Regions from separate parts of the Cryobacterium sp. Hz7 genome, predicted to be linked through region 1. Evidence: predicted binding sites of a transcription regulator. Region 1 holds the regulator's gene; each other region holds the start of a gene.
What was found. The regulator LexA, encoded in region 1, represses DNA repair genes until DNA is damaged. The targets are predictions, from matches to a motif close to TCGAACANNTGTTCGA.
Positions count from the first base shown of each region.

Region 2: E3N86_RS16345 (DUF222 domain-containing protein) is a predicted target of LexA. The motif match lies at 1,379-1,394, and genes of this name have one in related genera.
Region 3: E3N86_RS08470 (DUF222 domain-containing protein) is a predicted target of LexA. The motif match lies at 8,676-8,691, and genes of this name have one in related genera.

Region 1 covers NZ_SOFB01000035.1:28,071-38,341, reverse strand. Annotated here, with positions in the region: gene hflX (GTPase HflX) at 1-1,100, shown strand, start outside; gene E3N86_RS07670 (methylenetetrahydrofolate reductase) at 1,394-2,389, shown strand; gene metE (5-methyltetrahydropteroyltriglutamate--homocysteine S-methyltransferase) at 2,386-4,728, shown strand; gene lexA (transcriptional repressor LexA) at 4,931-5,635, opposite strand; gene E3N86_RS07655 (LysM peptidoglycan-binding domain-containing protein) at 5,919-6,275, shown strand; gene E3N86_RS07650 (histidinol-phosphate transaminase) at 6,325-7,404, shown strand; gene hisB (imidazoleglycerol-phosphate dehydratase HisB) at 7,431-8,054, shown strand; gene hisH (imidazole glycerol phosphate synthase subunit HisH) at 8,051-8,683, shown strand; gene priA (bifunctional 1-(5-phosphoribosyl)-5-((5-phosphoribosylamino)methylideneamino)imidazole-4-carboxamide isomerase/phosphoribosylanthranilate isomerase PriA) at 8,741-9,487, shown strand; gene E3N86_RS07630 (SseB family protein) at 9,471-10,271, shown strand.
Region 2 covers NZ_SOFB01000058.1:121,679-131,949, forward strand. Annotated here, with positions in the region: gene E3N86_RS16340 (hypothetical protein) at 80-349, opposite strand; gene E3N86_RS16345 (DUF222 domain-containing protein) at 546-1,304, opposite strand; gene E3N86_RS16350 (helix-turn-helix transcriptional regulator) at 1,503-1,784, shown strand; gene E3N86_RS16355 (hydroxymethylglutaryl-CoA reductase, degradative) at 2,046-4,421, opposite strand; gene E3N86_RS16360 (mevalonate kinase) at 4,418-5,485, opposite strand; gene mvaD (diphosphomevalonate decarboxylase) at 5,488-6,498, opposite strand; gene E3N86_RS16370 (hydroxymethylglutaryl-CoA synthase family protein) at 6,688-8,163, shown strand; gene E3N86_RS16375 (SGNH/GDSL hydrolase family protein) at 8,423-9,217, shown strand; gene E3N86_RS16380 (glycoside hydrolase family 65 protein) at 9,449-10,271, opposite strand, start outside.
Region 3 covers NZ_SOFB01000037.1:74,386-84,656, forward strand. Annotated here, with positions in the region: gene E3N86_RS08440 (alcohol dehydrogenase catalytic domain-containing protein) at 1-307, shown strand, start outside; gene E3N86_RS08445 (glycine--tRNA ligase) at 550-1,935, opposite strand; gene E3N86_RS08450 (carbon starvation CstA family protein) at 2,100-4,394, shown strand; gene E3N86_RS08455 (YbdD/YjiX family protein) at 4,391-4,624, shown strand; gene E3N86_RS08460 (serine hydrolase) at 4,715-5,623, opposite strand; gene E3N86_RS08465 (M13 family metallopeptidase) at 5,693-7,657, opposite strand; gene E3N86_RS08470 (DUF222 domain-containing protein) at 7,770-8,582, opposite strand; gene E3N86_RS08475 (MATE family efflux transporter) at 8,841-10,172, shown strand; gene erpA (iron-sulfur cluster insertion protein ErpA) at 10,210-10,271, opposite strand, start outside.

The DNA of each region.
Region 1 (10,271 bases):
AGGTGGCCGGCATCGTCAAGGCGATGGGCGCCGACACCGTCATCGCCGACACCGAGCTGGCGCCCAGCCAGCGGCGCGCCCTCGAGGACGTCGTCAAGGTGAAGGTCATCGACCGCACCGCCGTGATCCTCGACATCTTCAGTCAGCACGCCAAGAGCCGCGAGGGAAAGGCCCAGGTCGAACTCGCCCAGCTCGAATACCTGCTTCCCCGCCTGCGCGGCTGGGGCGACTCGATGTCCCGCCAGGCCGGAGGCCAGGTGGGCGGCGCCGGTGCAGGCATGGGTTCGCGCGGCCCCGGCGAGACCAAGATCGAGCTGGACCGCCGGCGCATCCACACCCGGATGTCCCGCCTCCGCAAGCAGATCCTCGAGATGAAACCCGCTCGCGAGGCCAAGCGGGCCAACCGCAAGCGCAACGCCGTGCCATCCGTCGCCATCGTCGGCTACACCAACGCCGGCAAGTCGAGCCTGCTCAACCGCATTACCCGGGCCGGCGTGCTCGTCGATAACTCCCTGTTCGCCACCCTGGACGCCACGGTGCGCAAGTCGACGACGGCCGACGGGCTGATCTACACGCTGACGGACACCGTCGGGTTCGTGCGGAACCTGCCCCATCAGCTGGTGGAGGCGTTCCGGTCCACCCTCGAGGAGGTCGCCGACGCCAACGTCATCGTGCACGTCGTCGACGGCTCGCATCCTGACCCGGCGAGCCAGCTTGCCACAGTGCGCGAGGTCATCGCCGAGGTCGGCGCCCGGGAGATCCCGGAGGTCGTCGTCTTCAACAAGAGCGACCTGATCAGCAATGATGACGGGCTCGTGCTGCGCGGACTCTGGCCGAAGGGCATTTTCGTCTCGGCCCGCACCGGCGAGGGCATCGAGGAACTGCTCGCGACCATCTCGGACCTGCTGCCGCGGCCGTCGATCAGGCTCGAGTTGCTCATCCCCTACGAGCGGGGCGACCTGATCGCGGTGCTGCACGATCAGGGCACGGTGCTGTCCACCGAGTACGCCGAGACCGGCACCCGGGTTACGGCTCTGGTGACTGATGAGATTCGGGCGCTGTTCGAGCCGTTCGCCGTGCCGCCGGCCGTCACCGGCTGACCCGCCGGCTTCGCTCCGCGTACCTCGGCAGGCCTTCGCCTGCCGATGTCCGCACTCCTCCGGCCTGCCTGAGCCGCTCCGGCGCCAGCTGATGACATATTCGGTCACAGACCTGCCGGGCACCGGGCGTGCTTGTTAGAGTCTTCTCAATCGTTGCCGCCGGTCTCCTGACCGGCGGCATGGAGCGACAGCCGAGCCCGGCACCCGCCCGCGAACGCCCGCCTGGCTTGCCGGGCGGTCCGCGGTCGCCCGGCCCCCGGTGACTGACACTGGCAACTGTCGAATGAGGAGCAATGCCCCACACCTCGGATCCTGCATGCCGGAAAATCCCGTTCTCATTCGAGTTGTATCCGCCCACATCGGATGCTGCCACCTCCGTGCTGCACGCCACTATCGAGCGGCTGGCCGCGGCCGGCCCGGAATTCATCTCGGTCACCTACGGTGCGAACGGCTCCTCCCGGCGCTCCTCTCTGGACGTGCTCACCCACATCCTGCGCACCACCACCGTGGACCCGCTGGCCCACCTCACCTGCGTGGGCTCGTCCAACGCGGAATCGAGCCAGCTGATCCGGGAGTTTCTGGACGCCGGGGTGCGGAGCTTCCTGGCCCTGCGTGGCGACCCGCCGGAAGGCATTCGGGAGGGTGAGGCCTTCCTCGGCGACCTGGGCAGCGCCGCGGAACTGGTGCAGCTGATCCACCGGGTGCAGGCCGAGCGGGTGCCGTACCGCGAGGCCGTGATCCCGGGACTCCCTGCCGCCCGCACGATCAAGCGGGAACGGGAGAAGGTACGCATCGCCGTGGCCGCCTTCCCGAACGGCCACCCGCGCTCCCGGTCGGCCACCCAGGACATCGACGCGCTCCTGGCCAAGCAGGCCGCCGGCGCCAACCTGGCGATCACGCAACTCTTCTTTCACGCCGACCACTACCTCAGCTTCATCCTGCGAGCCCGTGCCGCCGGGGTCGAATTCCCGATCCTGCCCGGGATCATGCCGGTCACGAGCCCGGCCCGCCTGCGCCGCATCCTCGAGTTGTCCGGCGAGGAACTGCCGTCCGAGCTGGCGATCGCGCTCGAGGTGGAGCCGACGAAGGAAGGCCAGCGTGAGATCGGCATCCGTCAGGCCACCGAACTGGCCCGGCAACTCATCGCCGGCGGTGCCCCCGGGCTGCACCTCTACGCCTTCAACCAGCACGAGACCGTGCTCGCCGTGCTCGACGGCTGCGGTCTGCTCACCCCCACCCTGCCTGCTTCCGCACTGCCTGCCCCTCACCCCGTCAAGGAGAACTCATGACCCACACTTCCGCCTTTCCCGCCTTTCCCGCCGGCACCATCCTGGGCTACCCGCGCATCGGGCCGCGCCGCCAACTGAAGAAGGCCGTCGAAGCGTTCTGGGCCGGATCGGTCAGCGCCGACGAGCTCGAAGCGACCGCGGCCGCCCTGCGCCAGAGCACCAGGAAGCGCCTCGTGCAGCTGGGACTCGGCCGGGACGACTCGTCCATCCCGGAATCCTTCTCCTACTACGACCAGATGTTGGATGCCCTGAGCACGGTGGGCGCCGTCCCCGCCCGGTTCGCGCATCTGCGGGGCGCGGACGGCCACCTCGACCTGGCCGGCTACTTCACCCTCGCCCGCGGCGAAGGGGAGAATCCGCCGCTGGAGATGACCAAATGGTTCGACACCAACTACCACTACCTGGTGCCGGAGATCGGCCCCGAGACCGAGTTCACCCTCGCCGGCACCCGCCTGGTGCGCGAATTCGAGGAGGCGAAGGCGGCCGGATTCCTGACCCGGCCCGTCATCGTCGGCCCGGTCACCTTCCTGCTGCTGAGCAAGCCCAGCGACGAGGCCCCGGCCGGATTCAGTCCGCTTGACCGCCTCGACGACCTTGTGCCGGTCTACGCCGCCCTCCTGCAGCGGCTGCGCGCCGCTGGAGCCGAATGGGTGCAGCTCGACGAGCCTGCCCTGGTCAGCGAGAGCATCGACATCCCGAGAACGGATGCCCTCGCCGGCCTCCGCTTCGCCTACAACACCCTCGGCGCCCTCGCCGAGCGTCCCGCCCTGTTTGTCGCCGCGCCGTACGGCAGCCTCGACGACGCCCTACCCGTTCTTGCCATCACCCCGGTGGAAGCCATCGGGCTTGACCTCGTGCGGGGAAGCGTGCCGGCGGAGACCCCCGGACTAAACACGACCACTCTCGTGGCCGGCGTCATTGACGGCCACAATATCTGGCGCGGCGACCTGGCCGCCGCCTTCGACACGGCGGCCGGCCTGGTCCGCCTCTCGCCGCGGATCTCGGTTTCCACCTCTACCTCGCTGCTGCACGTTCCCCACGACGTCGACGACGAATCGGCGCTGGACGACGACCTGAAGACCTGGCTGGCCTTTGCGGATCAGAAGGTCGCGCAGGTTGCCACACTCGCCCGCGGCCTCAGTCTGGGTCGCCGTGCCATCGAGATCGACCTCTCTGCGGCCTCCGCGGCCCTCGACGCGCGGGGGGTGGCTCCCGGAGTCCACGATGGCGCCGTTCGGGTGCGCGCCGACGCGCTCGCTCCGGGCGACTTCACCCGGGGCGCCTACGCAGCCCGAGTGGCAGCCCAGGAGATGGCCCTCGGGCTGCCGTTCCTGCCGACGACCACGATCGGATCCTTCCCGCAGACCGGGGACATCCGTCGGGCCAGGGCGCAGCTGGTACGGGGGGTGCTGAAAACCGCGGACTACCGGGACCTGATGCGCGCCGAAATCCGTCGGGTCGTCTCGCTGCAGGAAGACATCGGCCTCGACGTGATCGTGCACGGGGAGCCGGAACGCAACGACATGGTGCAGTACTTCGCCGAGAACCTGGACGGCTTCGCGGTCACCGAGAACGGCTGGGTGCAGTCCTACGGTAGCCGGTGCGTGCGCCCGTCGATCCTCTGGGGTGACGTGTCCCGGCCGCGGCCCATCACGGTCGAGTGGTCGGCGTTCACGCAGGGGCTGACGCCCAAGCCCGTCAAGGGGATGCTCACCGGTCCGGTCACGATCCTCGCGTGGTCGTTCGTGCGCGACGACCAGCCGCTGGGCGAGACGGCCAGGCAGGTGGCCCTGGCCCTCCGGGACGAGATCGCCGACCTGGAGTCGGCCGGCATTCAGATCGTCCAGGTCGACGAGCCCGCGCTGCGGGAGCTGCTGCCGTTGAAGCAGAAGGACCAGGCGGAATACCTCGACTGGTCGGTGGGGTCCTTCCGCCTGGCGACGGCCGGTGCGGCCGCGGCCACCCAGATCCACACCCACCTCTGCTACTCGGAGTTCGGGGTGGTCATCGACGCGATCCGCAACCTGGACGCCGATGTGACCAGCATCGAGGCGGCACGCTCTCGCATGGAGGTGGTGGGCGATATCCGGTCCCAGGGCTTCGACCACGGTATCGGCCCGGGAGTGTGGGACATCCACTCGCCGCGTGTGCCGAGCGTGTCCGAACTCACCGACCTGCTCGAGCGCGCCGCGGCGGCCATCCCGGCCACCCGGCTCTGGGTGAACCCCGACTGCGGCCTCAAAACCCGCGGCTACACCGAAACCGTCCAGTCCCTGCACAACATGCTCGCCGCCACCCGCATCCTCCGCGCCCGCCTGACCTCCTCCGTCTCCGCCTGACCGCGCCTCCACCCACACAAAAGCCGGGCACGACACCAAGAACAGTGTTCGTGCCCGGCCCACAAGACCCGGCTCACAAGACCCGACCGAAATAACCATGGTGACTCAACACGCGCGCGTCTCCACGACGCTGGTCGAAACCGTCGAAACCGTCGAGACCAAGAGTCCGCCTGAAATGCTGATGTGCTTGAGTGCTGATGCCCTAAACCGACCGCAGCACTGCCACAACCTTCCCCAGAATCTCGGCGTGATCGCCGACGATGGGTTCGAAGTTGGTGTTGCGGGGCAGCAGCCAGGTGTGCCCGTCGCGCTGGCGGAAGACCTTGACGGTTGCCTCGTTGTCGAGCATGGCTGCAACGATTTCACCGTTTTCGGCGGTCTTCTGCTGCCGCACGACGACCCAGTCGCCGTCCATTATGGCGGCGTCGATCATCGATTCGCCCGACACCTTGAGCATGAACAGATCGCCCTTGCCCACCAGCTGGCGGGGTAGCGGGAAAATCTCGTCGATCTGCTGTTCGGCGGTGATCGGGATGCCGGCGGCGATGCGACCGACGAGCGGAACCATGGCGGCGTCGCCGACCTGCACTCCGGTGTGGAAACTTTCCGAGGCTCCGGCCGTCGTGTCTTCGGGCGCCTGCGGAATCTCGATGAGCACCTCCAGTGCTCGGGGACGGTTCGGGTCTCGGCGGAGGTAACCGCTCAGTTCCAGCTGGTTGAGCTGGTGGGTGACGCTCGACAGTGACGACAGGCCGACGGCGTCGCCGATCTCGCGCATGCTCGGCGGATAGCCGCGTTGGCTGACCGAGCGCTGGATGACGTCGAGGATGGCGAGCTGCTTCTCGCTGAGGCTCTTGCGCCGTCTGGTGCCGCCCTTGTCGCGGGGACCGCTGGTGTTCTGTGCCACGTTCGTCGCTCCTCGTTTTGATTGATGCGCTGGCAGCAAGCAGCGAATGCCGCCGATTCGCGCGAATGTCGGGGGTGCCTGATTGAGTGTCAATCAACAATCGAAACTGTATCCGCGTTGAGCTCATTAAACAAACATGTATTCGAGTGGGTCGGAATAAATATTTCAGAAACTACCGAATAAAGCTTGATTGTTCGAATAATCGAATATACATTCGGAACATAAGTTCGCATCCGGCTCTCCCGGCCGAGAGTCGGATGCGTCTTCTCACAGGAGGTATCACATGAGCACTGCACTTGAACGAGGCGCCCCCATCGCGACCGGACGCACCCGGCTCCGACTCACCCGGCGCGGTCGCGTCGTTTTCACGTCCCTGGCTGCCTTTCCGCTCGTGGCCGTGGCTCTGGCCGTCGCCCTCAACGGAGGCATCGCCGCCGCCGAGAACTCGACCGTCGCTCACGTGGCCTCGGCCTTCGACTACGTCACCATCAAGTCGGGGCAGTCGCTCTGGCAACTTGCCGAGACAATAGCGCCCACGTCAGATCCGCGAGAGGTGATCGCCGAGATTGTGAGCCTTAATCAGCTGCCGTCCGACAGCGTGCAGCCCGGTCAGCGGCTGGCGCTTCCGAACGACCTGTGAACTACCCGCGGCGAGCCCCCGCCGGTCTCATCCCGGTAATATTGGGGGAGTGACCAGTCTCAACGATCTGCCCCTTCGCGATAATCTGCGCGGACTCACTCCCTATGGGGCGCCGCAGTTGCACGTGCCGGTGGCTCTCAACGTGAACGAGAACACCCACGGCATCCCGGCTGAGGTGGCGCAGGACATCGTGGCGGCGTTGGCCGTGGCGGTCACGACCGTGAACCGATACCCCGATCGGGAGTTCACCGAGCTGCGGGATTCCCTCGCCCGTTATCTCGGTCACGGCCTCACCCGAAAGAACATCTGGGCCGCCAACGGTTCCAACGAGGTTCTTCAGCAGGTGCTGCAGGCCTTCGGCGGCCCGGGTCGGTCCGTGCTCGGCTTCGCGCCGACCTACTCCATGTACCCTCTGCTGGCCTCCGGCACCGGCACCCGCTGGATCGCGGGCGGTCGTGACGCAAAGTTCGAACTCTCCCCGGCCACGGCGCTCGAGTGGGTCGACCGGGTTGCCCCTGACCTCGTCTTCCTCTGCTCGCCGAACAACCCCACGGGCACGCCCCTGTCCCTGGAAACGATCGCGGCCGTCTACGATGCGAGCGACGGCATCGTTGTCGTCGACGAGGCGTACGCCGAGTTCGGGACGGATGACGCGCCAACCGCCCTGAGCCTGCTTCCCGGCCGGGAGCGCCTGCTGGTGTCCCGCACCATGAGCAAGGCGTTCGCCTTCGCCGGTGTGCGCGTCGGCTATCTGGCCGCCGATCCCGCCGTGACGGATGCCCTCCGCCTGGTTCGTCTGCCCTACCACCTGTCCGCGCTCACCCAGGCTGCCGCGGTCGCCGCGCTCGTCCACACGCCCGCGATGCTTGCCATGGTCGACGACATCCGCGGGCAGCGGGACCGCATCGTGAGCGAACTGGCCCGGCTTGGCTACACTCCGCTGCGCAGTGCGAGCAACTTCGTGCTGTTCGGCGGCGTTGAGGACCCTCGGGCCACCTTCGAGGCGCTGCTGGCGGAAGGCATCCTTGTGCGCGACGTCGGCATCCCGGGCCACCTGCGGGTCAGCGCCGGCACCGAGGCCGAGACCACGGCGTTCCTCGACGCCCTCGAGGCGCTTGGGCGGCCGTGAACGGCGCGGGCCAATAAACTAGTCGTATGAGCTTCTCTTTCGCGACCACCTCGCCCCGTTTCGCCCACCTGCAGCGCGAGACCAGCGAGTCGAGCATCGACCTGTCGCTCAATCTCGACGGCACCGGTGAGTCGGACATCCAGACGTCGGTCCCGTTCTTCGATCACCTGCTCACGGCCTTCGCGAAACACTCGTTGACCGACCTCACCGTGCGCGCCCGCGGCGATATCGAGATCGATGTGCACCACACGGTCGAGGACGTCGGCATCTTGCTCGGCCAGGCGATCAAGCAGGCTCTCGGGGACAAATCCGGCATCTCCCGCTACGGTGACGCCGTCGTGCCGCTCGACGAGGCCCTCGTACAGGCCGTCGTCGACATTTCCGGGCGCCCCTACCTCGTGCACCAGGGCGAGCCGGCCGGTTTCGAGTTCCACCTGATCGGCGGCCACTTCACCGGCTCCATGGTGCGCCACGTGTTTGAGGCTATCGCCTTCAACGGCGGCCTCACGGTGCACGTCACCGTGCAGGGCGGCCGCGACCCGCACCACATCGCCGAAGCCGAATTCAAGGCGTTCGCCCGCGCGTTCCGCCAGGCGAAGGCGCTCGACCCGCTGGTGTCCGGCGTCCCCTCGACCAAGGGTGCGCTGTGACCAGCGTCGTTGTCTTCGACTACGGCACCGGAAACGTGCACTCCGCCGTCAAGGCACTCGAACTCGCCGGGGCCGAGGTGAGGCTGACCGGCGACCGCCGTCAGGCGCTTGAGGCCGACGGGCTCGTCGTGCCCGGCGTGGGCGCGTTCAGCGCCGTCATGCAGGCTCTGAAGGCGGTGCACGGCGACGAGATCATCGACCGCCGGATCGCGGGCGGACGCCCGGTGCTGGGCATCTGCGTGGGCATGCAGATCATGTTCGAGCACGGCGTCGAACGCGGCGTGGACACGGAGGGGCTGGGCGAATGGCCCGGCACCGTGACGCAGCTGACGGCGCCGGTGCTGCCGCACATGGGCTGGGACACGGTCACGCCGGGGGAGGGCTCGACGCTGTTCCATGGCCTCGAGCAGGAGCGCTTCTACTTCGTGCACTCCTACGCCGCCCAGGAATGGTCCCTCGACGTCATGCCGCCGTTCCCGAAACCGATTCTCACCTGGTCCGAGCACGGACAACCTTTCCTGGCCGCCATCGAGAACGGACCGCTTACCGCCACCCAGTTCCACCCGGAGAAATCCGGTGAGGCAGGCATCCGTCTGCTCCATAACTGGCTCGGCACAGTCAAGAACTGACCTTGACTTTTCCCTGACTGACCCGGTCGCCGCGACCATTCCCAACCGAGGACACCCATGACTGTGCATACCCCTTCCCTCCGTCTCGTTCTGCTGCCCGCCGTGGATGTGGCCGACGGCAAGGCCGTTCGCTTGACCCAGGGCGAAGCCGGCACCGAGACCAACTACGGCGACCCCGTCGACGCGGCACTTGACTGGGCCCGCCAGGGCGCCGAGTGGATCCACCTCGTCGACCTCGACGCGGCCTTCGGTCGCGGCAACAACACGGATGTCATCCGCACTGTGATCCGCGAGGTCACGGGCGTGAAGATCGAGCTCTCCGGCGGGATCCGCGACGACGCGTCGCTGGACGCGGCCCTGAACGCGGGCGTCAGCCGGATCAACCTGGGCACCGCGGCACTGGAGAACCCGGAGTGGGCGGCGCAGGTCATCGCCCGGCACGGGGACGCCGTCGCCGTCGGGCTCGACGTGCGCGGAACCACCCTCGCCGCCCGCGGCTGGACCAGGGAGGGAGGGGACCTCTGGGAGGTGCTCGCCCGTCTCGAGGAGGCTGGCTGCTCGCGCTACGTCGTCACCGATGTGACCAAGGACGGCACGCTGCAAGGCCCCAACATCGACCTGCTCCGCCAGATGATGGAGCGCACTGACCGACCGGTCGTCGCCTCCGGCGGCATCTCCAGCCTCGACGACCTCCGCGCATTGCGCGAACTTGTACCGCTCGGACTCGAGGGCGCGATCGTCGGAAAAGCCCTCTACGCGGGGGCGTTCACCCTGAGCGAGGCACTGGATGTCGCGGGCGCGTAACCTCGGCTCCACCGGCCTTCCCGGCGGACCCGGAGGGGGCGACTCCGCCGGGCAACCGTGGGAGGGACGACAGTTTGAGCCCAACATGCACAGCGACGACGACGGGCTCGCGCCCGAGCCGCTGCTGGCGGCCGTGCGCCGCTTCCAGGCTCGGGAGGCCGGCGAAGAGACGGTGGTCGACGCCATCCGTGGCTCACGGCTGCTCGTTCCCCTGGTGACCGAACTCGGCCAATCGGGCACCACCGAGGCCGGCCTCCGCGTCGACAAGACCCAGGAACTGTCGATCATCACCGTGGCCGGGCCCGACGGCCGCACGGTGCTTCCCGTGTTCTCCTCGGTCGCGGCGATGACGGCGTGGAACACGCAGGCCCGGCCGGTCCCGGCCGACGGCGTGCGCGTCGCGCTGGCCGCGGCTCAGGAGAACACCGATCTGGTCGTACTCGATCCGACCGCGCCCACCGAGTTCGTGGTGCGGCGCCCGGCCCTGTGGGCCATCGCCCAGTCCCTGCCCTGGACCCCCAGCTATGCCAGTCGCGACGTCGCGGATGCCTTTGCCGACTCCGTGTCCACCGAACTGAGTGTGCTCGGGGTTGAGCTGGCCCCCGGCGACCCGGCCGCCCGCCTCGCCGGACCGGAACTAATTGTGCGTCTCGAGCTCGTGGACGGCCTGACCCGCATCGAGCTCGACGCGACCCTCGCCCGGCTCGCGGCTCGCTGGTCATCGAGCGACGTCATCGCCACCCAGGTGGATTCCCTCACCGTGCAGCTGCTGCCCTCCGCCTAG
Region 2 (10,271 bases), on a different contig from region 1:
GAGATTGGGGGCCTTGTGTCGTTCCGGTAGTTTCAGCCCCGGTGGTCGAGCCCGTCGAGACCCGGCGACCCGTCCCGCCCTACAGGTTCGCCCGCTTGCTCGGCAGAGCGATCAGTGTCCGCTTCGGGTCAACCTCCACCGGTGGCCGCAACCAATGCTGAGTTCCGGTGCGGCTGATCGTCCAATGCTGGTTGTGCAGCAGCAGATGGTGGGGATGACAGAGGAGTACCCCGTCGGCGAGGTCGGTGTAGCCGTTGCCTTTCAACCACTCGTTGGTGTGGTGGGCTTCGCTCCAGGCCGGTGATCTGTCGCAGTCGATCCAGAGGCATCCGCCGTCACGCACGGCCATCGCGGCGCGCTGTTTCTCGGTGAAGAGTCGTTCGTCGCGGCCGACGTTGATGATCTGGCCGTTGTCGTCGAATTTGATGCCGCGGGTGCCGGCGTCGCAGAGCAGCCGGTCGATGGTTTCCTGGGAGATGGGGAAAGGGTTGCCCTCGATCTGCCCGTGAGCGGCCGGTTCGGCCGGCCCGTGTTCGTTGACCTGCTCAGTCGAAGGTGGAGAGCACGAACTCGCCGTCTTGGGGCGCGAACAGCCCGTTCAGGCGTACGTTGCCGTTGCCCAGCCGGTAGACCCGCAGGTAGCGGTCGTCGTGGGCCTGCTTCTCGCGGGCGGCGATGCCGGCCTCATCGAGCCGGTCGCGCATCCGTCTCGCCTGCTTGAACACCTGATCGGCATTCAGTGACGAGGCCTCGGTGAGCAGCGCCGCCAGGGCCACCCGGAGCTTCTCCGCGCTAACTGCCGCGTCGATCTGGCCGAGCCCTGAGCGGATCGACTCGGCCGCGTCGACGGAGAGGGTTCCGGCGGTGACGGCCCGGGCGATCGGAGCCTGCCACGGCACCTTCGACTCGAACTCGGCGACCTCGGCGGCATCCCTGTCGGGCGAGGAGAGCGCCGCCTCGACCTGCTTCTCGGCTGCTTCGGCATCAGCCATCATGGTGCCGACGGCGACCATTTTGTAGGCGTCGCCCTTCGAGGAGCCGGTCCACTTCTGGATGAGGGCCTCCGGCGAGAGAAACCCCTGCTGCGCCGCCAACCCGGAGTGGCCCAACTCCGGCCGGGACCGCCGGGCGATGGTGCCGGCCATCCACGCGGCGCGGGTGTCGAGCAGGCGGCGAGCCGCCGCGATCTGCTTCTGACCGGACAATACTGCGGCATCAGCCAGCGCCTCATAATCGGCACTCGAGGAACCCAGCAGGGCGACGGCCTCGGCCGATTGCCTGAGGTCATCCGCGAGATTGATCATGATACGAGGATACCTCAAAGCGAACACAGAGTCGAGAGTCTGTCAGTATTTAGAGACTAGATTCAGATTTTATCTCGAAGGTTTGTTCACAAGTTCAGAGAGCAGCTCACCGGGTCTCGACCAGCCCGACCACCGTGGATTCGACTGACGGGTTGGGTGGGCGATCCGAGGGGGACATCCGTCGTCTACGCTCGGGCTATGTCCAGACCGGCGCGACCTGCTCCCCGTGACCTCGTGGTGGGGTGGCCCGACGTGCCGTCGGCGGGCGCCGTCGGCGAGGTGGCCCGTCAGTTCGCGGTGAACGTGCAGGCCGCAATCGGCAAGCGGAGCGTGCGCGCCGTGGCGCGCGATGCCGGGCTAGACCACACGACACTGCTCTCGGTGCTGCACGGACGGTCCTGGCCGGACCTGGCGACCGTGGCCCGTCTGGAGAACGGTTTGGGTGTCGACCTGTGGCCGGGGCGCGTGGGCCCGCCGTAGGGCCGCCGATTGAGACCTGCGCCGCGAGGCGGGCAGGCCGGCCTGGCAGACGTCGAAGATACGTCTATCCACAGCCTTGTGGATAACCCTGTGGACAGCAGAGTGAAATGTGGCTTTTGCCCGCATAATTACTGGAACGCCCGGTGTGGATAACTACGCGTGAAACCTGTGGACGACTGCCATAATCGCCTTTTATCGCTGTCGGGAATGGCAAGATGCCCAGCTCCGAATACCTCAAATACAGGTTCGAATTTCGGGTGCTCAGCGAATCTCGGTGAGGTAAGTCGTGTAGCCGGCGCTGCGCATCGCGGTGATGATCGGTTCGGTGCCGCCAGGTTCGGCGATAGCGATCATGGCGCCGCCGCCCCCGCCACCGGTCAGCTTCGCTCCGAGGGCGCCGGCGCGGCGGGCGATTGCCACGAGTGACTCGATCTCCGGGCTCGACACCTGTAGCGCGTTGAGCAGTCCCTGATTGATGTTCATCAGTTCGCCGAGCTCGGCGATGTCGCCACGGCGGAGCGCGTCTACCCCGGCCAACACCAGCCCGTCGATCTGGCTGAAGATCGCGTCGTAACGCGCGGGGTTGCGCTGCCAGGCGCCGCGCACGAGGCCCACGGTCTGCTTCGTCAGCGACTCCACCCCGGACAGCCCGATGACGATGGGGATCGGGTGGGGAGTGAAGATGTCGCGGATCGTGTGGCCGCCCGGGGCATCCGATCTCTGGAAAAGAACCGACCGGCCGAAGGTGGCGACGGTGTTGTCGATGCCCGACGGGGTGCCATGCACGATCTGTTCGCACTCGAAGGCTAGGCTCGAGACCTCGGCGTCGCTGATCGTGAGCTGGAAGCTGTCGGCGACGGCGCGGATCAATGCCACCGCGAACGCGGCGGAGGCACCCAGGCCGCTGGCGCGCGGCAGGTGAGAGAACACATCGACCCGAAGGCCGGCGTCGGACACGCCGAGCCGGGTGACGATCAGCGCCGCCACCCGGTGCGAGAGGTCTGCTCGGATCGGTTCGCGCACTGAGCCGTCGACGTCCCGGTCGGCGATGACCGGTTCGCGGAGCGACGCCTGGCGGGTGACCTGCGCGCGCACCGACAGACCGATCGGCGCGGCGATCGCGTGGTAGCCGTAGACGACGGAATGCTCGCCCATCAGGATGATTTTACCGTAGCCGAGGTGGGCATCCGAGCCGGGGGCGCCGGGGGTGAGGGCAGCAGCGCACGTGGCGGAAGCGCTGGGCGTAAGGGTGGCAGTGGGTGCGGGGTGAGCCGCGGGCAAGGCGACGACGGCGGCGGTGCCGTACCCGGCATCCGGCGCGGCCGGCTCAATAACCCGGTCGCCGTCACTGCTCTCTTCGAGGGCCTGCATGATCTGGCGCGCCTTCCACACCTTGATCTCGCCGTCGGCAATGAGCCTCTCGACGACCTCCTCGAACCGGGCTCCACTGGCGTCGGCGGCAGCCGCCACGGCCCGCGCGTGCAGGCGCATGTGGCCGTGCTGGATGCCATTGGTCGACAGGGCCTTGAGGGCGGCCAGATTTTGGGCCAGCCCCACGGCGGCCATCACCTCGGCCAGCTCGGGCGCTGAAGACACCCCGAGGATCGTGTGGGCGAGCCGTACGGCCGGGTTCGACTCCACCTGGCCGCCGACCGTGCCGACCTTCAACGGGATGGTCAGTTCGCCGACGAGATCGCCGGCGTCGTTCACGCTCCAGGTGGTGAGCGGGCCGTAGCCGTCGCCGCGGCCGGCGTAGGCGTGGGCCGCCGCCTCGATCGCCCGCCAGTCGTTGCCGGTGGCGAGGGCGACGGCGTCGATGCCGTTCATGATGCCCTTGTTGTGCGTGGTGGCCCGGTAGGGATCCATGGCCGCGAACTCGTTTGCGAGCACGATACCGTCGCGCACGCGTTCGCCGGGGAAGTCGGCGGTCTCGAGCAGCGCGTGCGGGATCACAGCACGGGCGCGCACCAGGGCCCGGTCGGTGAGGTTGGAGAGGATGCGCAGGAACACGCGGCCGCCGCTGATCTCCTCGACCAGTGGGGCGAGCCGTTCGCACATCGAGTTGACGAGATTGGCGCCCATCGCATCGCGGGTGTCGACCAGCAGGTGCACTACGAGCAGTTCGCCGTTCTGCGCCGTCGCACCGCGCAGGAAGACCTCGATGCCGCGGGCGCCGCCGCCGCGCGCCACCATTTTCGGATGCCCGCTGTCGGCCAACGCCACGAGCTCGTCGCCGCGCGCGAGCAGGTCAGCCTGGGCGCGCTCGGGGTCGATAAGGTCGACGACCTGGATCTGGCCGATCAGCAGCGGCTCGTCGGCGACGCTCGTGAACCCGCCGGCCTGGCGCACCAGCCGGGCCGCGGAGCTGACCGCGGCGACGATCGAGGGCTCTTCGACCACCATCGGCACCAGGTGGTCCCGGCCGTTGATCTGAAAGTTCAGGCCGAGTCCCATCGGCATTGAGAAGACGCCGATCACGTTCTCGATCAACCGGTCGGCGGCCTCCACGTCGAGGGCGGACGTTCCGTCTGCGAGGTGCGCGGCGGCATCCGTCGACAGGACACCACGTTGCCGGAGGAGCGCGATGCGTTCACTGACCGACAACTGGTAGAAGCGGGGGATGCGGGACCGGCTCATGACGCGGTGCCTCCCTGTAGGCCGGCGGCGAAGAAGCCGAGCGGGACGATGGAGGCCCCGGCCCGGGCGAGTGCCCTGGCGAGTCGCTCGGTGGGTTCTCCAGCGTAGCTAAAGGCCAGACCGACGTCTCCGCCGCCGGCCCCGCTGGTCTTGAAGATGCCGCCCTTGCGCCGGGCGAGGGCGTGTAGTTCACGGTGTCGCTCGCTCACGATGCCGGCCTGGGCATGCGCGTCGAGTTGGGTGAGCGCCGCGAAGTAGTCGGAGGCGAGGCTCAGAAAATCGGCCGGGATGGCCAGCGCCGCCTCGGCCTGTTCGGCGAGGTGTTTCAGCCGGTCGAGGTCGGCCCGGTGCCGGGCGGGGTTCTCGGCAGCGTAGTCGGCCACGCGGCCCACCAGGCGGGTGGTCAGCGCACCCTCGCCGGTGACGACGGCCGAGATGCAGAGCTCCTCCGGCCAGCGCAGAGGCACCACTGCGGCACCCGGGGCATAGCGGATCAACCCGCCGTGCACGCTCGCAGCCACGTCTCCGCCGCTGCCGGCGCCGTTCTGCGCGCTGCGGTGGGCGGCGTGGGCCAGGCGGAACAGCTCGTCCCGGTCGAGCGTCAGGCCCAGGGTGCGGGCCAGGGCGTCGGTCAGGCCGGCGGCGGTGGCGGCGCTGGAACCGAGGCCGAGCTTGTGGCCGCCCCGGGACAGCGCGCTGCTGTCGATGGTGATGGCGAGCGGGGCCTGACTCTGCGGCAGCACCCGCGCCTGCAGCGCAGCGGCCTGCACGGCGACGCGCACCTGGTCGAAGACGCGGAGGTGGTCGCGCTGCTGGTCGGTGAGCCCGGCCGGGAGGGCGCCATCCGTGCCCAACACCAGGTTCCGGATGCCCAAATTGGACGCGCTGACCTGCCAGGAGCCCGTGGGTGACTCGTCGACCGTCACCTCTACGCGTCGGTCGACGGAGGTGAGCAGGGCCGGCGCGCCCTCAAGCACGGCGTACTCGCCCAGCAGGAAGAGCTTGCCGGGCGCGGACGCCCGGATCGTCGGCTTCGGCGGAGGCGTCGGCAGAGTCGTCGCCATGGTCATTCCAGCCGGCAGGCGGCCGGGCCGAGCGCGCTGATGCGCGCCTCGAGCACCCCGGGCACGAGCACCATCGCCCGCTGAACCGCGGCGGCGTCGCCGGGCAGGCAGAGCACCTTGACTTGCGGCCCTGCGTCGATGGTGAAATAGGCCGGCACGCCCTGGGCGCGAAGACCCGCCACGGCGTGCATCGCGGCGACGGTCGCGGCGTTCCAATAGATCAGTGCGGGTCGGGTCGTGAGCATCAGGGCGTGCAGTTTGAGGCAGTTGTACTCGGAGAGCTGCCCGAGCCGGGCGAAATCGCGGTCACGGATGGCGGAGCGCATCTCGTTGAGGTCGTCGTCGGCCGAGTCAAGCCAGGCCTGGTAGAACGGCGAGGAGGCCTTGCTCTCGTTCATGCCGATAGTGGAATTTATCGATTTCTCGCCGTGCTCGGTGATCGCCACGACGACCGCCAACGGCCAGCCCGCCCGGTCGAGCAGCTCTTCCGCGTAGGCGTCCGATCCGTCGGCGGCGGTGCCGGCGTGCATCTCGGCGAAGCCGCCGAAGATCGAGCGGGCGGCCGAGCCCGAGCCGCGCCGGGCCAGGATCGACAGTTCCCGGTCGGCCAGGGTGAGGCCGGCGGCGCCGGACGCGGCAACCGCGAGGGCGGCGAAGCCGGATGCCGACGAGGCGAGGCCGGCCCCGGTCGGAAAGTTGTTCGTCGACGTCACGATGGCGTTCAGTCGGGCGGCGGACAGGCCCATGCTGGCGGCATGCCCACGCACCAGGTCGAGAACGTGACTGATGCGCGTGGCCTGGATGCGGCATCCGGCCAGCCACAGTTCATCGGCGACCAGACCGGGCGTGAAGGTGACGCGGGTGTCGGTGTAGAGCGCGTCGAGCGTGACCGAGATGGAGCCGACCGCGGGCGTGTTCAGGGCGGCGTCGCGCTTGCCCCAGTATTTGACGAGGGCGATGTTGCTGTGCGCGCGGGCCACGGCGGTGGCGCCACCATCGATGGGTTGGTCCACAGTGGTGCTCCGATCGGGTTCACTCGATTTTAGTCGCTTCCCGGGGGGCCGCACCGCCGTGATCGGGTCGGTTCCGCCTGACGATCTGATCCTGGTCACCACTTTCACCAACCGATCCGTTGATAATGGAGTGGTGCGTTTGAGACCCGGTGTGGGTGAACAACCACGCCAAACCTGAAGAGGGAACTGTTGACGCCTGGAATTAGTGGATTCTCCCTGTTCGTGCCGCCCTACCGGGTGCAGCTCGAAGCCTGGTGCGACTGGAACGACCAGCCGTGGGGGAAGGTCCGGAACGTCGTTGGACGCAGCTTCCGCATGCGCGGCCCAGGCCAAAGTGTCTACACGCTCGCGGCGAACGCGGTGTGGCGTTTGATCCGCGACTACGACATCGACCCCGGTCAGGTCGGCCTCCTGGCCCTCGGCACCGAATCCAGCAGCGACAACTCGGCCGGTGCGGTCATCGTCAAGGGCATGGTCAACGATGCCCTCACCGCCCATGGCATGCCGCTGCTCGCGCGCGACTGCGAGGTGCCCGAGTTCAAGCAGGCCTGCCTCGCCGGCGTCTACGGCATCAAGGCCGCCCTGCGCTACCTGGCGACGGATGGCGTGGGCCGCCAGGCCATCGTCGTCTCCGCCGACATCGCCGAATACGCTCGCGGCGGCAGCGGCGAGCCCACCCAAGGTGCAGGCGCCGTCGCTGTGCTCCTGGAAAGCGAGGCCCGACTGCTGGAAGTAAATCTGGCCGGGTCCGGCAGCGACTCCGACTACCGGGTGGCCGACTTCCGCAAGCCGTTCGCGCGCTTCCGCGGGCAGCCGCCCCGCGACGACGGGCAGATGCAGGACCTGCCCGTGTTCAACGGCCGGTACTCGACCAGCTGCTACATCGACGCGACCCACCACGCGATGACGGCCATGCTGGGAAAGCGCCCCGGCAATTCCCTCGATTACTTCAACGAGGTCGACCGGGTGTTCATGCACCGCCCGTACCACCAGATGCCGGCGACCGGCTGGGTGATGGCCTACCTGTTCACGCTCGCGGCCGACGAGGAATCGGGCCGCGACCAGCTGCGCGCGCACTGCGCGGATGCCGGGATCGACGCCGACCTCCTGCTCGCCGAGATGTGCGCACCCTCGCCGTTCCACGGAAACGGGGCCGACATCGGCGAGATCATCGGTGACGTCTTCCCGCTGTCCCGCCGCCTGCGCCAGCACCTGCGCAGCACCGAAGTCTGGAACACCCTGGTCAGCGAGAAGCTCGGCCTCGGCTCGGACGCCATGCGCGACCTGGGCAACCTCTACACGGCCGCCCTGCCGGCGTGGCTCGCATCCGGTCTGCAGCACGCACTGACGGAGGGCCTCGAGCTCGCCGGCCAGGAGTGGCTGGCGCTCGGCTACGGCAGCGGCGACGCCGCCGAGGCTCTCCCGATGCGGGTCGCCGAGGGTTGGCAGGCCGCCGCCGCACGCATCAACTTCGAGACCGCCCTGCACGGCCCGGTCGACCTGACCGAGGCGCAGTACATCGCGCTGCACGAGGGGCGCCCCGGTGACCTCGTGCCGGCCCCGGCCGAGGACCAGTTCGTCGTCGACCACCTCGGCACCGCGAACGGCCCCGACTTCTACGACCAGGGCATCGAGTATTACCGCTACGTGCCCCTTACCGCCTGACGTTCTTGCCGCCTGACGCGCGATTCAATCCCCTGAGCGCGCGAACCAATTCGACGGAGATTTTGCTCCGGAACCCGGTTTTTCGCACCGATCGGGGTGATCCCGGCAAAATCTCCGTCGAATTGGTGAGGTCGGCACCGTGAGCACGGGCGGCCCAGAAAGCCGAGCTGGCTGAGCGCCAGGCCGCTTTGCCGGAGTCGCTGAGGTCGTGCCGAAATCAACCCTGCACCTAGAGCGCAGATCCGAGTAAAGTCGGGCCATGAAACCCCGAATCCGACTCCTGTCCAGCGTCCTCGCCGCCATCCTCGCCGCCTCGGGCGTGCTTGCCGCTGGTGCTCTACCGGCATCCGCCGCACCCACGGCCCCGGCCAACAAGTACGTCGCCTTGGGCGACTCCTACGCGGCCGGGCAAGGCGGCGGTGACTACGTGGACAGCTGCCTGCAGAGCCCGAACGGCTACCCCGCCCTTCTGGACGCGGTGAAGGGCACGAACCTGCTGCGCAACGTCAGTTGCAGCCTGGCCACCACCGGGACTGTGACCACCACGCAGCTGTCGTCCCTGAACCGGGGGACCACCCTGGTGACACTTACCGTGGGCGGCAACGATCTGAATGTGGCCGGCGTGGCGGCGGCGTGCGCGTCCGCGGATCCGGTCGCGTGCGGGAACGCCATCTCCACCGCCGGCGCCCTGATCTATTCCGGCGAGCTTACAGCCCGTCTGGCCGACACCTACGCGCGCGTCGCGGCGGCCGCCCCGAATGCCCACGTGGTCGTCACCGGTTACCCGCTGCTCTTTGCCCCCTCGGCTAACCCGCTGATCGCCCAGCTCAACGGGGCAACCATGCTGCTAAACCAGACCATCCAGGGCGTCGTAGCCCAGGCCCAGGCAATCCGACCGAACTCCAGCATCGAATACGTCGACGTGTCCGCGGCTTTCGCGGGCCACGGCATCGGAGACGTCGACTCGTGGGTCTACTTCGCTGGTCCGGATGCCTTCCACCCGACCCCCGCCGGCTACCAGGCCTACGCGGCGGCCATCCAGGCGGCGCTGTAACTCGGTAGCAGTCCCGGTTCCCGGCTCCCCGGGCACTGGCCTGCCGACGCCGCGAACGAATTCGACGGAGATTTTGACGAAAATCGACCTACTTCATGTGAAATGCGGTCACTATCGCGAAATCTCCGTCGAATTGGTTATTGCCAGAGCGACGGACGAGGGGCCGGGGCCAGGGCTAGAAACGAGGGAGGGCCCCCGACGATGTGCCGTGGCCCTCCCCGCGGAAGCGAACTAGTCGTTCGGCTCCAGGAACTCGGTGGTGTGCGCGATCGTCGGGATCGAGGACGTGATGACGGTGCCGTCGGCCCGTCGCCCGCCCTCGACCAAGGTCCGAGAGGGTGCTCCCGGGTCGCGCGGGCCCTGGTGGGTCAGCGCGACCGTGATGGGCAGGCCCATCCGCACGATGACGGAAACACCGCGCACGGACAGCATAACGTCGACGCCCTCCTCGATCGTGAGGTTGACCTCGCTCTGCCGCACGTCCACGCGCAGCCGGGTTCCCCGGAGCGTGACGCGGAAGGTCAGCGCCTCCCAGGTCTCAGGCAGTCGCGGGTCGAGGGTGATCTTGCCGCCGTGGTCGCGCATGCCGCCGAAGCCGTAGACGAGCGCGCTCCAGACACCGCCGGCGGATGCCACGTGAACGCCGTCCGCCGCGTTGTGGTGCAGATCGGCGAGGTCGACGAACAGGCCCGAGGTGAAGTATTTGAGCGCCAGCTCGTGGTAGCCGACCTCGGCCGCGATGATCGACTGCACGACGTCGGACAGCGTCGAGTCACCCGTGGTGATCGGGTCGTAGTAGTCGAAGTCGGCACGTTTCTGCTCCGGCGTGAACTGGTCACCCTGCAGCAGGAGGGCGAGCACGACATCCGCCTGCTTGAGCACCTGGAAGCGGTAGATCACGAGGGGGTGGTAGTGCAGCAGCAGCGGGCGGTTGGCGGGCGGCGTCTGCGAGAGGTCCCAACGTTCCTTCTCCAGGAACTGCGCGTCCTGCGGGTGGATGCCCAGGGTCTTGTCAAAGGGGATGTGCATTGCTTCCGCGGCGAACGACCACTCG
Region 3 (10,271 bases), on a different contig from region 1:
CACGGTGGGCATCGCCATCCGTTCACTGGCAACCCGGGGACGCCACGTCCAGATCGGATTGCTGGCGGAAGACCCACGGCTTCCGCTCGGCGACGTCATCGCCCGCGAACTGACCGTGATGGGCAGCCACGGGATGCCCGCGGGCGACTATCCGGCCCTGCTGGCCCTGGTCACCTCCGGCCGGCTGCGCCCGCAGGACCTGATCGGCCGCCGCCTCAGCCTGGCCGAGGCGCCCGCCGCCCTCGCCGCCATGAGCGACCCGGCCGCGCCGGGCGGCGTCACCCTGATCGAGCTCGCCCGCCCCTGAACTCGTGCGGCGGCGGCTCGCTAGGTATCCGTCTCCCTCCACCTGTGGGGCCAACTCAGGAAAACCGGTGTGTCCGGTCGCCGCGGTGCCGCCGTTCCGGGGCCGCCGAAGCTCGCCCGCGGGACTTCTCCTGAGTTAGCACCCCACCGGTACCGCCAGCGGTACCCCCTGCACAAGCACCCCACCGGTACCGCCAGCGGTACCCCCGGCCCCAGCCGGTAGCGCGGGGCCGGCAGACTCGGCTATGCGCCGCGGAGGCGCTCGGCCAGGTAGGCGTCGAGCTTGTCGAGCGGCACGCGCTCCTGCGCCATGGTGTCGCGGTCACGCACGGTGACGGCCTGGTCCTCGAGCGAGTCGAAGTCGACCGTGACGCAGTACGGGGTGCCGATCTCGTCCTGGCGGCGGTAGCGGCGGCCGATGGCGCCGGCGTCGTCGAAGTCCACGTTCCAGGACTCGCGCAGCCGCGCCGCGAGGGACTTGGCCATCGGCGAGAGCGCCTCGTTGCGGGACAACGGCAGCACGGCGACCTTGATCGGCGCCAGGCGCGGGTCGAGTTTCAGCACGGTGCGCTTGTCGACGCCGCCTTTCGCGTTGGGCACTTCCTCCTCGTGGTACGCGTCTACCAGGAACGCCATCAGAGAGCGGGTCAGTCCGGCCGCCGGCTCGATCACGTAGGGAACCCAGCGCTCATTCTTCGTCTGGTCGAAGTAGGACAGATCCTTGCCGGATGCCTCCGCGTGCGTCCTGAGGTCGAAGTCGGTTCGGTTGGCAACACCCTCGAGCTCGCCGAATTCGCTGCCGCTGAAACCGAAGCGGTACTCGATGTCCACGGTGCGCTTGGAATAGTGCGAGAGCTTCTCGGCCGGGTGTTCGAACAGGCGCAGGTTGTCGACGTTGATGCCGAGGCCGGTGTACCACTTCAGGCGCTGGTCGATCCAGTACTGGTGCCACGTCTCATCCGTGCCCGGCTCGACGAAGAATTCCATCTCCATCTGCTCGAACTCGCGGGTACGGAAGATGAAATTTCCCGGGGTGATCTCGTTGCGGAAGCTCTTGCCGATCTGGCCGATGCCGAACGGCGGCTTCATGCGAGCAGCCTGCAGCACGTTGGCGAAGTTCACGAAGATGCCCTGCGCGGTCTCGGGGCGCAGGTAGTGCATGCCGGCCTCGTCGTCGACCGGGCCGAGGTAGGTCTTGAGCAGGCCGGAGAAAGCGCGCGGTTCGGTCCAAATATGACGGTTTCCGCAGTTCGGGCAGGGGATGCCGTCGATGCCGCCCTCGGGCGGGCGGCCCTTCTTCTCCTCGAATTCCTCCTCGAGGTGGTCTGCGCGGAAGCGCTTGTGGCAGCTCGTGCACTCGACCAGCGGGTCGCTGAAGACCTCGACGTGACCGGATGCCTCCCACACCTTGCGGGGAAGGATCACCGAGGAGTCGAGGCCCACCACGTTGTCGCGGCTGGTGACCATGAAGCGCCACCACTGCTTCTTGATGTTCTCCTTGAGCTCCACGCCCAGCGGCCCATAGTCCCAGGCAGACCGGGACCCACCGTAGATTTCACCGGCCTGGAACACGAACCCGCGGTGGCGGGCAAGGGCGATGACGGAATCGAGGCGGGAGAGGGCGGCCACGGGGCTCCAATGGTCGAGAGGGCGGGGGATCTGGAAAGCACACAGGACAGGCAGAAGCCGCCCGGCGCTCCGTCCATTTTAGGCGCCCGTCCGGAAGGTGCCGCCAAGCTGTTAGCCTTGCTAAGGATTTCCGCAGTCCTTGCGGGTACCTCAAAGGAGAGATCATGGGCATCAAGCCCCGAACGCCACACGATTCAGCCAAGCGGGGTGAGGAGCTGGACCGGGATCCCCTCCTGTTGCCCGTTGCTCTCGACCAAACCACCCACGACGCCGAGGAAGCCCACTGGACCCCCCTGAAGATCGGGATCTGGGGCGGCATCTCGCTGCTCGGCGGGCTGAGCTGGGTGATGCTCGCCGTCGTTCGCGGCGAGACCGTCAACGCCATCTGGTTCGTCTTCGCCGCCGTCTGCACGTACCTGATCGGTTACCGTTTCTACTCCAACTACATCCAGAAGCACCTGCTGCACCCCGATGACCGGCGCGCGACGCCGGCCGAGTACAAGGCCGATGGCAAAGACTTCGCGGCCACGGACCGCCGGGTTCTCTTCGGTCACCACTTCGCCGCGATCGCCGGCGCCGGACCGCTCGTCGGCCCCGTGCTGGCCGCCCAGATGGGCTACCTGCCCGGCACGATCTGGATCATCGTCGGTGTCGTGCTTGCCGGCGCGGTGCAGGACTACATGGTGCTGTTCTTTTCAATGCGCCGCGGCGGACGCTCCCTGGGTCAGATGGCCCGGGACGAGCTCGGCAAGGTGGGCGGCACGGCCGCCCTCGTCGCGACTCTGGCGATCATGGTCATCATCGTGGCCATCCTCGCCCTCGTCGTCGTCAACGCCCTCGCGGACAGCCCCTGGGGCGTCTTCTCGGTCTCGATGACCATTCCGATCGCCCTGTTCATGGGCGTCTACCTGCGCTTCTTCCGCCCGGGCCGGGTCACCGAGGTCTCGATCATCGGCTTCATCCTGCTGCTGGCCGCCATCATCGGTGGTGGCATGATCGCGGACACCGAGTGGGGCTCAACCTTCTTCGCCATTGAACCGCTGCCCCTCGCGATCGGCATCATCGTCTACGGCTTCGTGGCCGCCATCCTTCCGGTTTGGCTGCTCCTGGCCCCCCGGGACTACCTGTCCACCTTCATGAAAATCGGCACGATCGGGATGCTGGCAATCGCCATCATCATCGTCCGCCCCGAGATCTCGGCCCCGGCCGCCAGCGAGTTCGTGAACGGCGGCGGCCCCGTGGTGAGCGGCTCGCTCTTCCCGTTCCTCTTCGTCACCATCGCCTGCGGCGCCCTGTCCGGCTTTCACGCCCTGATCGCCTCCGGCACGACACCGAAGCTGATCGAGAAGGAACGCCAGACCCGGTTCATCGGTTACGGCGGAATGCTGATGGAATCATTCGTCGCCATCATGGCGCTCGTCGCCGCGCTGTCGATCGACCGCGGCATCTACTTCGCCATGAACTCCTCGCCGGCCCTGACCGGCGGCACCGTTGAGGGTGCTGTCACATTCGTGAACAGCCTCGGACTGACCGGTGTCAACCTGACCCCCGAGATGCTCACCGAGACCGCGAAGAACGTGGGCGAGGAGACCATCGTGTCCCGCACCGGCGGCGCCCCGACACTGTCGGTCGGCCTCGCCAACATCATGCACCAGCTTGTGGGCGGCTCGGGGATGATGGCGTTCTGGTACCACTTCGCGATCATGTTCGAGGCGCTGTTCATCCTGACCGCCGTCGATGCCGGAACCCGCGTGGCCCGGTTCATGTTGCAGGACAGCCTCGGCAACTTCTTCCCGAAGTTCAAGAACACCTCCTGGCGCCCGGGCGCCTGGGTCACGACCGGGATCATGGTCGCCGCCTGGGGTGCCGTGCTCGTGATGGGCGTCACCGACCCGCTCGGTGGCATCAACACCCTGTTCCCGCTGTTCGGAATCGCGAACCAGCTGCTGGCGGCCATCGCCCTGGCCGTCTGCCTGGCGATCGTGGCCAAGCGAGGGCTGTTCACGTACCTCTGGGTTGTGGCGCTGCCGCTGACCTTCGCCGCCGTCGTGACCATCTACGCGTCGTTCCTGAAGATCTTCTCGACCGTTCCCGCCGTGGGCTACTTCGCCCAGAATCGAGCGTTCTCCAACGCTCTGGATGAGGGACTCACCAGCTTCGGCACGGCGAAGACCGTCGAGGCGATGGAGGCGGTCGTGCGCAACACGATGGTGCAGGGCGTCCTTTCGATCCTGTTCGTCGTGCTGGCCATCATCGTGATGGTCACCGCCGTGCAAGCCACCTGGAAGTCCTACAAGTCCCGCAGCTTCGGCACCAACGAGGATGACGCGGTGGCGTCGCAGATGTTCGCCCCGTCCGGCTTCGTAGCCACTCCGGAAGAGAAGAAGCTGGCCGCACGCTGGGACACCCAGATCGCCCAGGCCAAGCTGGACAAGGCAGGGAGGACGACCCGCCGATGAATCTGCTCGCCAGTGTTCGCCACGCCGCGAAGAGCTTCGCCTGGTTCATGAGGGGGGTCATGGGTGAAGACGCCTACGACAAGTACAAGGCCCACCATGAGGCCCACGACGAATCGATTCATGACCCGGATGCCGCCGCCTGCTCCGGACCAGTGATGATGACGGAACGCGAATTCTGGCGCGACCAGACCGACCGCCAGGACATCAACCCCCAGGGTCGGTGCTGCTGAGCGGGTGCGCCACCATCGCCCAGGGCTGCCCCCGCGAAGGCTTCCTTCGCGGGGGCAGCCCTGTTTTCCTGTTTTCACCGGCGGCGCCGGTCAGTGCACGTATTCCAGCAGGTCGAGGCCGACCGCGCGCATCCCGTCGAGCACCGCGAGCCGGGACGAGAGGCGGGTGTCCGCGAAGGACATCGAGACCATGTAGGTCACCCCGGCGCGCGGGCCGCGCAGAATGCCGATCTCACTGCGCACGCCGGCATCCGTTCCGGTCTTGTTGACCAGCAGGAGGCCGTGATCTCCGGACCGATGCGCGAGCGGGTCGAGCCCGAACGCGCTGGCGACCATGGACAGGTCGGCGCCGAGCGACAGCCAGCCGAGCACGCGCTCACTCGCCTCCGCATCGACGACCTCCCCCCGGGCCAGCGCCGTGAACAGCCAGGTGAGCTCCTTGGCGCTGCCGACCGAGAGCTGAGGCGCGTCATCGGGACCGCGCCGGTCGCGCACAAGGTCGAGCAGGGCGGTGCGGCTGAGTCCGAGCTGCTCGGCGCGGGAACGCACCGCGTCCAGGCCGACTGCGCGGAGCAGCACATTGGTGGCCAGGTTGTCGTTGATGGCACCGATCAGCGCAGCGAGGTCGGCGATCGGCAGCGAGGGAGCCTGCAGGTGCTGCCAGAGGCCGGATCCGGCGACCGAATCGGACACGGTGCGATCGAGGATCGTGTACGCGCCGAAGTCGGCGTCGCGGAGCCGGGCGGCGACCTCGATCAGCAGAAGCACCGTGCCGATGCCGGCGGTGGGCATGACCACGTGGTCGTCCACGGAGAACAGTACCCGGCCGGTGACCAAATCGGTGGCGCGGGCCGAGACCTGCACCCCGTCGACCGCGAGGTCACCGAGCGCCTGGAACCCGCGGCCGAAGTTCGCCGTGGCGTCCACGCCGCCGTGCCTGCCGCGGCGCGCCGAGGAGTGGCGAGACCGGCGCTCTGAGTCCTGGGATGGCATGGCCACAGTGGGCAGGTCCTTACGTAGATTCGGGCTGCTCGACCCCGGTGACACGGGCTTACGGTCGCGCTGAGGTCACCAGATCGTAACGCGCTTTTCCGGGTCCAGCCAGAGAGCGTCGTCCGGGGTGACGCCGAACGCCGTATAGAACTCGTCGATGTTGCGCACGATCTGGTTGCAGCGGAATTCGTTGGGCGAGTGCGGGTCGATCGAGAGCAGGCGGACGGCCTCCTCGTCACGCATCTTGAGCTGCCAGGCCTGTGCCCAGGAGAGGAAGAAGCGCTGGGTGCCGGTGAGTCCGTCGATCACGGGCGGCGCCTGGCCGTCCAGCGAGATCAGGTAGGCCTTCCAAGCGATGGAGAGCCCGCCGAGGTCGCCGATATTCTCGCCGATGGTGAGTGCGCCGTTCACGTGGTGGTCGGGAACCTGATGCGGGGCGAGCGCGTTGAACTGCTCGATCAGGGAGCCGGTGCGCTCTTCGAAGGCCGTGCGGTCATCTTCGGTCCACCAATCGGTGAGTAGCCCGGTGCCGTCGTATTTCGAGCCCTGGTCGTCGAAGCCGTGGCCGATCTCGTGCCCGATGACGGCGCCGATCGCGCCGTAGTTGGCGGCGGAATCGCGGGCATCGTCGAAGAACGGCGGCTGCAGGATGGCGGCCGGGAAGACGATCTCGTTGAAGCCCGGGTTGTAGTACGCGTTGATCGTCTGCGGGGTCATGAACCACTCGTCGCGGTCGAGCGGGTTGCCGATCTTGCCCAATTCCCGCTGAAACTCGAACTCGCTCGTGGCGCGCACGTTCTTGATCAGGTCGGCCGGGTCGACCGAAAGGGTCGAGTAGTCCCGCCACTTGACCGGGTAGCCGATCTTGGGGGTGAACTTCTCGAGCTTGTCGAGCGCACGGGCGCGCGTCTCCGCGGTCATCCAGTCGAGTTCGGTGATGCTCCGGCGGTAGGCCTCGACCAGGTTGGCCACGAGTATGTCCATGCTCGCCTTCGCGCTGGGCTTGAAGTGCCGCTCGACGTAGATGCGCCCGACGGCCTCGCCGAGCGCCCCCTCGACGAGCGAGACGCCACGCTTCCAGCGCTCGCGCAACTGGGGAGTGCCGGTCAGGGTGCGACCGTAGAAGTCAAAGCTGGACTCGACGAAATCGCTCGACAGGAACGCGGCGCTGGAACGGATGATCTGCCACCGTAGCCAGTCCTTCCAGCCCTCGAGCTGGTCCTCGGTGAGCATCTCCGCCAGACCGGTCACGAAGCTGGGCTGGCGCACGACAACCTCGTCGAGAGCACCGGCCGGGCCGTCGAGCCCGTCAAGCCAAAGGTGCAGGTCGGCGCCGGCGGCCAACGCGGTGACCTGACCCCAGGTCTTGAGGTTGTAGGTCTTCTCGCTGTCGCGCGAGCGCACCTTGTCCCAGTGGTGAGTGGCGAGCTCGGCTTCGAGAAGGAACACGCGCTCGGCGCGACCGGCGGCATCCGGGGTGCCGACGAGGCCGAACATCCGGGTCAGGAACGCCTGGTAGGCCTCCCGGATCGCGGCGAACTTCTCGTCGCGGTAGTAGGACTCGTCGGGGAGGCCGAGCCCGCCCTGCTCGACGAAGACGAGGTAGCGCTCGGGGTCCCCCGGATCGTTGTCGACGAAGAGACCGAAGGCGCCGGGCACGCCCGCGCGCTCGAGGCGGCCGAGGGTGCCGAGCAGCTCGGGGATGGAGGTGACGGCGTCGACGATGGCGAGATCGGCCGCGAGCGGGGTCGCTCCGAGCTCTTCGACGCGGTCCTCGTCCAGGAAGCTGGCATAGAGGTCGCCGAATTTGCGCTCCTCGGTGCCGGGGGCGGCGGTCTGGGCTTCGAGGATGATTTCCCGGACGGCCTTCTCCGATTCCTCGGCGAGCAGGTAGAACGAGCCCCAGCGTGCCTTGTCGGCCGGGATCTCGCTGCGGGCGATCCACTTGCCGTTCACATGGCGGAAGAGGTCGTCCTGCGGACGCACCTCGAGGTCAAGTTCGTCGCGGTCGATTCCGGATGCGGTCCCCTGGTCAGTCATGCCTCCACCCTATTCGCTGTGACAGTGGCCGAGCTGGTAGAGACCTATCGGGTGTGCACACGGATGGCGGTGGACCTCCCGGCCCGCTGGTCGAGCGCGCCGAGACCCGGAGCTACAGCCCCACCGCCTTGCTCGGCAGTGCGATCAGTGTCTGTTCCGGGTCGTTCTCCACCGGGGGCCGCAGCCAGTGTTGCGTTCCGGTGCGGGTGATCTTCCAGTGCTGGTTGTGTAGCAGCAGGTGGTGCGGGTGGCAGAGCAGTACTCCGTCGGCGAGGTTGGTGTCCCCGCTGTCGGTGAGCCAGTCGTTGATGTGGTGGGCTTCGCTCCAGGCCGGTGATCGGTCGCAGCCGACCCAAAGGCATCCGCCGTCACGCACTGCCATCGTGGCGCGCTCTGCCTCGGTGAAGAGTCGTTCGTCACGGCCGACGTTGATGATTTGGCCGATGTCGTCGAATTTGATGCCGCGGGTGCCGGTGTCGCGGAGCAACCGGTCGATGGTTTCCTGCGAGATGGGGACCGGGTTGCCTTCGATCTGCCCGTGAGCGGCGGGTTCGGCGGCACCCGGCTCGGCGGGTTCGGCTGTGAGGGCCTTCTCGGTCACGATCACGCGCACCGCCGGGCGGCGTCCGCCGAAGACCCGGCCCGGGTCGGCCTCGCCGGCGACCTTCGGCAGCTGCACGAGGGAGTCCGTGTTGATCTGCTCGGTGCTGCGCGGGTCGTCCTGCATTTTTTGGGCCCAGGCGGCGCGTTCCGGGTCGACGAAGCGCACTCCGCCGCGGCGGGGGCTGGTGATGGAGTCGAAGGTGGAGAGCACGAATTCGCCGTCTTCGGGGGCGAAGAGCCCGTTCAGGCGCACGTTGTCATTGCTCAGCCGGTAGACCTTCAGGTAGCGGTCGTCGTGGGCCTGCTTCTCCCGGGCGGCGATGCCGGCCTGATCGAGGAGCCCAGCAGGGCGACGGCGTCGGCCGCCCGCCTGAGGTCATCCGCGAGGTTCGTCATGTTACGAGGATACCTGATGTCGTACAGGTAGTCGGGTATCTGTCACTTATTATGGACACTTTATTGCACTAGTTTCGAAGTCTTGTCTGGCAGCGCGGAGATTGGCTCGCCGGGTCTCGACAGGCTCGACCACCGGAAGCGGACACCGGGTGCGGAGGGGCTGAACTAGAGTTTTGGCATCACCATCACCGTGCTCCGCCCGCAGCCCATCGACCGCGAGATCCTGCGCCTCGCCATTCCCGCCGTCGGCGCGCTCATCGCCGAACCGCTCTTCCTGCTCGCCGACTCCGCCATGGTCGGGCACCTCGGCGCCGTTCCGCTGGCCGGACTCGGCCTGGCCGGCGCCGTGCTGCAAACGATCATCGGCCTGATGGTCTTCCTGGCCTACAGCACCACGCCCGCGGTGGCCCGCTGGCTGGGGGCCGGTGACCGCCGCCGTGCGGTCGCCGTCGGCATCGACGGACTCTGGCTGGCCCTCGGCCTCGGTGTGCTGCTCGCGATTGCGGGCTGGTTCGCCACCCCCCTGCTCGTCGGCGCGTTCGGCGCCGAGCCCGCCGTCACCGCCGCGGCCGTCAGCTACTTGGGACCATCGATGTTCGGACTGCCTGCCATGCTGCTCGTCTTCGCGGCGACCGGGCTGCTCCGCGGGCTGCAGGACACCCGCACCCCGCTGTGGGTGGCCGGGATCGGGTTCTCGGTCAACATCCTGCTGAATGCGGTGTTCATCTACGGCCTGGGACTCGGCATCGTCGGATCCGCCCTCGGCACGGTCGTGGCACAGTGGGCGATGGTCGCGGTCTATCTTGCCGTCGTCGGCCGCCACGCGCGCCGCGAGAGTGCGCCGCTGCGCCCGCATCGGGTCGGGATGTTGCGGGGCGCGGCATCCGGCGGCTGGCTGTTCCTGCGCACGGTGAGCCTGCGTGCGGCCATGTTGCTCGCGGTTTTCGTGGCCACGAGCCTCGGTTCTCCCGAGCTGGCCGCCTTCCAGATCGCGATGACCCTGTTTGCCACGCTCGCGTTCGCCCTTGACGCCCTGGCGATCGCGGCACAGGCGCTGGTGGGCCGGGGCCTCGGCGCCGGCAACCTGGCCGAGGTGCGCGCGGTGCTCAGGCGCTGCCTGGAATGGGGCGTGCTCAGCGGGTCCGCGCTCGGGCTGCTGGTGATCGCCGCGAGCGGCGTGCTCGGCCGACTGTTCACGAACGCGACCGAGGTCAGCGACCTGCTGCCGGCGGCCCTGATCGTGCTCGGGCTATCCGTTCCGCTCGGCGGGGTGGTCTTTGTGCTCGACGGAGTGCTGATCGGTGCCGGCGACGCGCGCTACCTGGCCCTGACCGGATTGGTGAACCTGGCCGCGTTCGTGCCGCTGGCCGTCGCGGTGCTGCTGCTGGCGCCGTCGGGACCAGCGGGACTGGCCTGGCTGATGGCGGCGTTCGCGTTCGGCTACCTCGGCGCACGCGGGGTGACGCTCGGGCTGCGCGCCCGGGCGGCGAAGTGGATGGTCGTCGGCGCCCGCTGACACCGGGGCAGCCCCGGCGCTGACGGCCGCGGCGACTCTAGCTGAAGGAGTCGCCGCAGGCGCAGCTGCTGCCGGCGTTCGGGTTGTCGATCGTGAAGC